2 regions of the Bradyrhizobium sp. Leo78 genome follow, and region 1 is predicted to be linked to the other one. Evidence: riboswitches for the same ligand, from Rfam matches in the RefSeq annotation. Region 1 holds a riboswitch; the other holds the start of a gene.
What was found. A riboswitch is a leader RNA that binds a small molecule or an ion and turns the genes downstream of it on or off. The one in region 1 is predicted to bind cobalamin.
Positions count from the first base shown of each region.

Region 2: another riboswitch for cobalamin. It lies ahead of AC5ZG1_RS29445 (TonB-dependent receptor); the one in region 1 lies ahead of AC5ZG1_RS25060 (ribonucleoside-diphosphate reductase subunit alpha).

Region 1 covers NZ_JCAMOT010000021.1:112,085-116,556, reverse strand. Annotated here, with positions in the region: gene AC5ZG1_RS25060 (ribonucleoside-diphosphate reductase subunit alpha) at 1-2,378, opposite strand, end outside; cobalamin riboswitch at 2,493-2,711, opposite strand; cobalamin riboswitch at 2,844-3,044, shown strand; gene metE (5-methyltetrahydropteroyltriglutamate--homocysteine S-methyltransferase) at 3,152-4,472, shown strand, end outside.
Region 2 covers NZ_JCAMOT010000028.1:79,655-84,126, forward strand. Annotated here, with positions in the region: gene AC5ZG1_RS29445 (TonB-dependent receptor) at 1-2,062, opposite strand, end outside; cobalamin riboswitch at 2,175-2,372, opposite strand; gene AC5ZG1_RS29450 (FecCD family ABC transporter permease) at 2,555-3,529, shown strand; gene AC5ZG1_RS29455 (ABC transporter ATP-binding protein) at 3,526-4,299, shown strand; gene AC5ZG1_RS29460 (ABC transporter substrate-binding protein) at 4,299-4,472, shown strand, end outside.

The sequences.
Region 1 (4,472 bases):
TAGAGGTTCTGGTAGGCGGGCTCGATCGACTGCGCCACGCCGCAGATGTTGGAGATGGTCGCCGTCGGCGCGATCGCCATCACATTGGAATTGCGCATGCCGACCGTCTTGACGCGCTCGCGCAGGCCGTCCCAGTCCAATGTGCGCGAGCGGTCCATCGCGACGTCACCGCGCGCTTCCGCCAGCAGCTCGATCGAATCGATCGGCAGGATGCCCCGGCTCCACAGCGATCCCTCGAACGATGGGTAACGACCGCGCTCGGCGGCGAGATCGACGGAAGCCGAGATCGCGTGATAAGCGATCGCCTCCATGCTGCTATCGGCGAAGGCGACAGCCGCGTCGGACGCAAGCGGAATCCGCAGCACCTGCAGCGCATCCTGGAATCCCATCAACCCGAGGCCGACCGGCCGATGCCGCAGGTTGGAGCGCCGCGCCTCGGGAATGGTGTAGAAATTGATGTCGATGACGTTGTCGAGCATGCGCATCGCGGTCGCGACCGTCCGCTTCAGCCTGGCCGTATCGAGCCCGCGCTCGCCGACGTGATTGAGCAGGTTGATCGAGCCGAGATTGCAGACCGCGGTCTCCTCGTCCGAAGTGTTGAGCGTGATCTCGGTGCAGAGATTGGAGGAATGGATCACGCCGGCGTGGCGCTGCGGTGAGCGCAAATTGCAGGGGTCCTTGAAGGTGATCCAGGGATGCCCGGTCTCGAACAGCATGGTCAGCATCTTGCGCCAGAGATCAACGGCACGGATCTTCTTGAATACCCGCATCTCGCCGCGCGCGGCCTTGTCTTCATAGGACGCGTAGCGCTCGGCAAAGGCCTTGCCGTAGAGATCGTGCAGATCGGGCGTCTCGTCCGGCGAGAACAGCGTCCATTCGCCGTCGGCCTCGACGCGCTGCATGAAGAGATCAGGCACCCAGTTGGCGGTATTCATGTCGTGGGTGCGGCGGCGGTCGTCGCCGGTGTTCTTGCGCAGGTCGAGGAATTCTTCGACGTCGATATGCCAGGTCTCGATATAGGCACAGACCGCGCCCTTGCGTTTTCCGCCCTGGTTGACGGCAATCGCGGTGTCGTTGGCGACTTTAAGGAACGGCACGACGCCCTGGCTCTCGCCATTGGTGCCCTTGATATGGGCGCCCAGCCCGCGCACCCGCGTCCAGTCATTGCCGAGGCCGCCGGAATACTTGGCGAGCAGCGCATTGTCCTTGATCGACTTGAAGATGCCGTCGAGATCGTCGGGAACGGTGGTGAGGAAGCAGGACGACAATTGCGGCCGCAGCGTGCCGGAATTGAAGAGCGTCGGCGTCGACGCCATGAAGTCGAAGGAGGACAGGAGATTGTAGAACTCGATCGCGCGCGCCTCCCGGTCGATCTCGCGCAGTGCAAGCCCCATGGCGACGCGCATGAAGAACGCTTGCGGCAATTCAATCCGGTGGCCGCGGACATGCAGGAAATAGCGATCATAAAGCGTCTGCAGCCCTAAGAACTGGAACGCAAGATCGCGCTCCGGCTTCAGTGCCGCGGCCAGCTTGTTCAGGTCGAAGCGGCCGAGTTCGGGATCGAGCAATTCGGCGCTGATGCCGGTCTTGATATAGGCCGGAAAATATTCGCCATAGCGCACCGCCATGTCCGCCTGCGACGCTTTCGTTGGCGCGCCCTGCACGAAGGACAGCACTTCAGTGCGGAGCTTGTCGAGCAAGAGGCGCGCGCTGACATAGGCGTAGTTCGGCTCCTGCTCGACCAGCGTACGCGCCGCCATCACGCTGGCGAGCGCGAGTTCCTCCTGGCTGATGCCGTCATAGAGATTGCGCTGGATTTCCCCGACGACAGGCGCAGCGTCGACACCGTCGAGCCCCGCGCAGGCCTCGCCGACGATCATCGCCAGCCGCGCATGGTCGAGCGGCACCTTGCTGCCGTCCGCGAGCGTGACGTGGACGATTGGCCCGCTCGATGCCGTTGCGGATTTAGTTGCCTGCTGTTCGGCGCGCTGCCGCGCCCGCTCCTCGCGATAGAGCACATAGGCGCGCGCCACCTTGTGATGGCCGCTGCGCATCAATGCCAGTTCAACCTGGTCCTGGATGTCCTCGATATGAAAGGTGCGGCCTTCGCTCATCCGGCGCGACAGCGCGCCGACGACTTCGGCGGTCAATTCCTCGACCGCTTCGTGCACGCGGCGCGACGCAGCCGCCGTATTCCCCTCGACCGCAAGGAAGGCCTTGGTCATCGCCACCGAGATCTTACCGGCATCGAATTGCGACACCGCGCCATTGCGGCGAATCACCTGCATCGGCAGCCGTGCTTCCGGCGCCGCGATTGATTCGGGGCGCAGGTGGATGAGAGGTGACGCGGTGGTTTCGCGATCGAGAGAGAGTGACATCTTGCAGACCCCGTGATGTTGCTGGGGCCGGATGCCGGAGGCGACGCTGCGTGATGATGCCGGCGGCGTACCGGCATGAGCCTGCAAGCGGCCGCCGGGACACCCCGCCCGTGGACGTTATTTGCTGTCGCGGCAGGTCTCCTGGCTCGCAGGTCGGCGTCACTCCCCGTCTTCCCAATGCGATGCCGCATCAGTGACGTCTAAAATCGGGAGCAACTCACTGCTTACAGTTGCGGGGGCAGCGCTGGATTCTCGCGAGAAAGGCGCGATCACCAGCTTCCCTCTTAGCCACCATTCCTTGCGTTATGATGGACCGTGACAGCTACATCTGGTGCGATTTGGGGAATGGTGTCAATGGGACGTATGGGCGAAGCGCAAAAATTCCGGTCGATACCGTTGGCGCTGTGAACAACCGGCTCCACGCGCACGTGATGTCAGCCGAGTTGACGTTCGCGCGATCTTGCCAGTAAGTGAACGCGTCGTGGTTCTTCGGAGAGATCTTTTCCGGAGCTAAGAGGGAAGCCGGTGTAAAGCCGGAGCTGCCCCCGCAACTGTAAGCGGCGAGCCGCGGTCCACAATTGCCACTGAAGCCTGCAAAGCTTCGGGAAGGCCGGACCGCAGCAACGACCCGCGAGCCAGGAGACCTGCCTCGACAACATACACGTCCTCGGGCGGGGTGTCCCGGTGGTGCGGTTGCGATTCCGTGCGCACCTCGCGCAGGGAATCCAGACGTGTCACTACGGCCTTTGCCCCCAACTCATGGGGTTAAGCCAATATCTTCCACTTCACTTGTTGTTGCGTCCCTCGGCACGCCGCGGATCGGTCCGCGCCGTGAACTGAAATTCGCGCTGGAACGCTTCTGGTCCGGCGCGTCAGACGAAAAGACGCTGATCGAAACCGGCGTCGGGCTGCGCGCGGCCAATTGGGCGCGGCAGAAGAAGCTCGGTATCACCGTGATCCCGTCGAACGATTTCTCGTTCTACGATCAGGTGCTCGACACCTGCGCAATGGTCGGCGCTATCCCGGAAAGCTATGGCTGGACCGGCGGCGCGGTGCCGCTTGCGACCTACTTCGCGATGGCGCGTGGCGCCAAGGCCGACGCGCATGACGAGGCCTGCGGACATGCCCATCACGCACATGGCGTGGCGGCGCTCGAAATGACGAAATGGTTCGACACCAACTATCACTACATGGTGCCGGAGCTTCGCAAGAACCAGTATTTTGCACTCTCATCGCGCAAGCCGATCGAAGAGTATGAGGAGGCGAAGGCGCTGGGTTATCAGACCCGCCCCGTGCTGGTCGGCCCGGTCACGTTCCTGAAACTGGCCAAGTCCAAGGAACCGCATTTCGACACGCTGTCGCTGCTCGACAGGCTCCTGCCGGTCTATATCGAACTATTGCGCGAACTCGCTGCCCGCGGTGCGGAATGGGTGCAGATCGACGAGCCCTGTCTCGTGCTTGATCTGGACGCCGCCGCGCAGCAAGCCCTACGGCGCGCCTATTCCGAAATCGCCAAAGCGGTGCCGGACATCAGGATCATGCTGGCGACCTATTTCGGCGGGCTCGGCGGCAATCGTGCGGTCGCGTTTGATCTTCCGGTCGCCGGCCTGCATCTCGATCTCGTGCGCGCGCCCCAGCAGCTCGGCGAGCTCATCGACGTTCCGAAAGAACGGGTGCTGTCGCTCGGCGTGATCGACGGCCGCAACGTCTGGCGCGCAGATCTGAGCCGGATCCTCGATCAGCTTGGGCCCGTCGTCGCAAAGCTCGGCAAGGAGCGCATTCAGATCGCGCCATCCTGCTCGCTGCTTCATGTACCCATCGATCTCGCCCTGGAAACCAAGCTCGATCCCGAGGTGAAGACCTGGCTTTCATTCTCGGTGCAGAAGCTCGAAGAGCTTGCCGCGCTGGGCGCGGCGCTTGGAAGTGGCCGGGCCCATGCGTCCGAAGCGATCCGAGCGTCCGATGCCGCCGCGGCCGCGCGCAAGACCTCACCGCGGATTCACGATGCCAAGGTTGCCCGGCGTCTCGCCGCCATCGATGGCGGCATGCGCCATCGTGCCAGCCGGTTCGCCGAGCGTGCCGAGGTGCAGCGCG
Region 2 (4,472 bases), on a different contig from region 1:
GCGTATTGGCCTGGTCGTTGTCCATGACGCGCGAGCTCCAGGCGCGCAGCGTGGCATCGAACACGAGATAGTTGTCCCAGATATTCCAGGTCACGCCGAGATTGCCGGTGTAGCGCGACACCAGCGGCACATCGTTGCCCGCGAACTGTCCCTCGCGGAACACCGCGCGCGTGTAAGCCATGCCGCCGCGCAGCGAGACGGTATCGCTGACCCGCAGCGAGGCCTGCGTCTCGGAGCCATAACGCCGGGTCGGATCGAGGTTGATGTTGTAGAACAGCACCGGATTGAAATGGATCTCGTTCTCGAGGTCCATGTTGTAGATGCTGGTTTGCACCTGGAAGCGGCCCGTCTTGACGCGGAAGCCGGCTTCGACGTCGTGCGAGGTCTGCGTCTTCAACTGGAAATTCTGCGGCAACGGGTTGAAGTCCGCATCGAACGCGGGTCCGGTGGACGTGCGCTCGTCGACATCGGGCGTGCGAAACGCGTGCGCGGCGCGGGCGAACACCGAGAACATTTCGGTGAAGCGATGCTCGACGCCGACATGCAGCGCGTAATTGGTCTCGCTCTGGTCGAGCGGCGTCGCCTGCGCGTCGAAGGCGAACGGCGCGTTCGGATCGTAGCGATCGCGCGCGCTGAGCCAGGTGTTCTGCACCCGCGCGCCATAGGAGAAATCGGTGGTGGGCAAGAGGCCAACCGTGTGCTGCCAATAGCCGGCGAGCGACTGCTGCGACAGGTCGTAGGTATGGATCGGCGGCACGCCCCGGAACGCGCCGCGCTGCTGGTGGAACGTTGCATCGTAATAGTCGATGCCGGTCAGGATCGACGAGGGAATCCCGAAGATCGAATTGTTGATGCTCAGCCGCGGCGTGATCGACCAGGTCTGCAACGCGGCGTCATTGTAGGTGGATGCCGCGCTGATGAATGGCGAGGTGCCGAAGAACGCGCCTTGCGTGTCCTTCTGGCGGTAGCCGCCATCGACGATCAGGTCGACACCGTTCAGGAGCGTCTTGGTGAAGCCCGCCGTCGCGCTCGCGCCCTGCTGGTTGCCATAGTCGAACGGCGTGGCGGCGCCCTTGCGATCGGTGACGAGTTGATTGACGCCGATCGAAGGATCGACCAGCCTGCCGCCGGGAAAGCCCAGCTTCTGGTCGTCGCCGGTCACCGTCAGGAAGGCTTTCAGGTCCGGCGTCGTGTAGTTGAGATTGCCGACGCCGTTGCGCTGGTCGAGCGCATTGTTCACGCGGTAGCCGTCGGACTTGATGCCGTTGCCGTAGAACGACGCCGACCAGGGTCCCGAATTCATCGCGGTCGAGATTGCGGCCATGCGCTGGTTGAAGGAGCCATAGCCGGCTTCGCCGCGGATCGAGACCGGCGGGCCGCCGACACCGGTCTTGGTGACGATGTTGATCACGCCGCCTATCGCATTGTCGCCGTAGAGCACGGCGCCGCTGTTGCCGCGGGTGATCTCGATGCGCTCGATCGAATCGAGCGGGATGGTCGATAGATCCACCTGCGCCATGTCGATGTCGTTGAGCCGTCGCCCGTTGAGCAGGAACAGCGTGTTGGCGGTGGCGAACGCGCCGAAGCCGCGCAGGTCGACCGAGGTCTTGGCGCCGTTCACGCCGCCATAGAGCGATTGAAGCTGCACGCCGGGGGCCTGCGCGATGATCTCGGCCAGAACCTGGGTCGGCGAATGCGCGATGTCGTCGGCGGTGATCACGGTCGAGGACGTCCCGACAATGCCGGCAAATTGCGGGCCGCCGCCACCGCCACCGGATGAAGCTCCGCCAGCGGCGGCGCCGCCAGCGCCCGCGCCGCCGGCCGGCTGCGCGTTGGTCGGCACCTGGCCCGGCGCGGGACGCCGGGGACCTGGAGTGCCGTCGGAAGCGGGCTTGGCGCGGGTGCGGTTGTGGTCGCCGGGCGCCCTGACCTCGACCGGCGGCAATTGCTCGGAGGGCGCTTCCTGCGCCTGCGCGGCGGAAACATACAAAGCGGGCGCCAGCATGCTCGACGCGAGCAGCAGCGCGCGGCGTTGCTTGGTGGCTGTGGTAGCAGAGAACATCGGCGAGACCTCGGTATGACGTCAGTGGCACGTCACAGCGAACCAAGGCTCACCATCGCGTTTCGCGCTTCAGGTGAAGCAAATGCCTGTACTCCCCGACCGACATCGTCGCGTGTGACCACGTATGACGGCAGGTCTCCTGGCTCGCGGGTCGTTACCCTTCGTCGCCTTCCCAGGACCGAGACTCCCAGTGGCATATGACGAAGGATTCACCGCATACAGTTGCGGGGGCAGCCGCGGCTTTACGGGAAGTTTCCCGGTACCGCATTCCCTTTTGATCCCGATAGGAACCGTCGCGGCCATCTAGGATTTTGGCGGCACGTGAGTCAATCCCGGCGAAACTGCGGCTCCCTGGCTCTCATACGTTTTTTTGTTCCGGTGTCGCTTGTCTGCCACCGAATTCGCTGCAAGAAGCAGGGCGCGATGAGTGCACATGATTTCACGATAGCGGCGGGTCTGGCCGCGCGGCGGCGGTTGGGGGCGACCGTTGCAATGATTGCGTTGGTTGCCTTGCTGATGCTGATCTCGCTCGGCACCGGCCCGGTGCGGCTGTCGCCGCTGACGGTGATCGAGGCGTTGTTCGGTGGCGGCAGCGATGTCACGCAGGTGATCGTGCGCGAGATCCGCCTGCCACGCACCATTCTGGCATTCGCGATCGGCGCTATCCTCGGTCTGTCAGGCGCGGCGCTGCAAGGCCTGTTGCGCAATCCCTTAGCCTCGCCCTCGCTGTTCGGCGCGCCGCAATCGGCGGCGTTCGGCGCGGTGCTGGTGATCGCGCTGGGGCTGGCCGATGTCCGCTCCTACGCGCTGCCGGTCGCCGCCATCATCGCCGCATTCGGCTCGGTCTTCGTGCTGCTCGCGATTGCCGGCCGCAATGCGGGCCTCTTGATCCTGATCCTCGCCGGGCTTGCGATCTCGAGCCTTGCGGGCGCTGCGACGGCGCTGGTGATGAACCTCGCGAGCAATCCGTTCCTGGCGCTCGAGATCGCGTTCTGGCTGCTCGGTTCCCTGGAGGACCGCAGCTTCCAGCATGTCGCGCTGGCGCTGCCGTTCATCGTGGCAGGTAGCGCCATCCTGCTGTCGCAAGCCAGCGCGTTCCGCGCGCTCACGCTTGGCGAAGAGACCGCGCAAAGCCTCGGCGTCGACGTCGGCCGCCTGCGCCTGTTCGTGATCGCAGGCGTTGCGCTCGGCGTCGGTGGCGCGGTGGCGGTCACCGGCACCATCGGCTTCATCGGCCTGGTCGCGCCGCATCTGATGCGGCCCGTCATCGGCCACGATCCGGCGCGGCTGTTGGTGCCGAGCGCGCTTGCCGGCTCGGCGCTGTTGCTCGCGGCCGACATCGCGGTGCGCATCATCCCGTCGACGTCGGACATCAAGGTGGGCGTGTTGACCTCGATCATCGGCGTGCCGTTCTTCCTCTATCTCATCATGCGCGAGCGTCGCGCGCTCGGCGGAGGCGTCGCATGACGGCGCTTGTTGTAGAACACCTCAACGTCGTGCTCGCCGGCCGCCGCGTGCTCAACGATGTGTCGCTGCAACTCGCCTCCGGTCATCTCGTCGCGCTGGTCGGTCCGAACGGCGCCGGCAAAACCACGCTGCTGCGCGCGCTCGCCGGCCTCATTCCCTCCGACGGCGTCATCAAGGTGGGAGGCGAGGCGCTTGCCGCGCTGCCGCTGCGCGAACGGGCCAAGCGCTTCGGCTATCTTCCGCAAGGGCACATGGTGCATTGGCCGCTGCCGGCGCGCGACATCGTCGCGCTCGGCCGCTACCCGCATGGCGCGACCGATCCGGCCCGGCTGTCCCCGCGCGATACTGAGGCCGTGGTGCGGGCGATGCAGGCGGCCGACGTCATGGAGTTCGCGGAGCGGCGTGTCACCGAGCTTTCCGGCGGCGAGCGCAGCCGCGTTGCGCTGGCGCGCGTGTTCGCGGTGGAGGCGCCGATCATCCTGGCGGACGAGCCGACCGCCTCGCTCGATCCGCGCCACCAGATCGACGTCATGAAGGGTTTGCGTGCCGCCGCCGACAAGGGCGTGCTGGTGATCGTGGTGACGCACGACCTCGGCCTCGCCGCGCGCTTTGCCGACCATGCGCTGGTGCTGGCGCAGGGCCGCCTCGCATCGCAGGGCGCGCCGGCAGACGCGCTGTCGGAAACGGTCATGGCCGATGTGTTCCGCGTCAGCGCCTTCCGCGCCGAGCATCAGCGCGAGACGGTGATCGTGCCCTGGGCGGAGATCTGATGGCCCGGCTCGCTGCATGCCTTGCAGCGTTCGTCTTGTCCACCACTGTCGCGCATGCGGCGAGCCCGCCGCGGATCGTCTCGATGAATGTCTGCAGCGATCAATTGCTGCTCTCGCTCGCCGATCCCCAGCAGATCCTGGGCCTCAGCCGGTACTCCCGCGAGGCCTGGCAA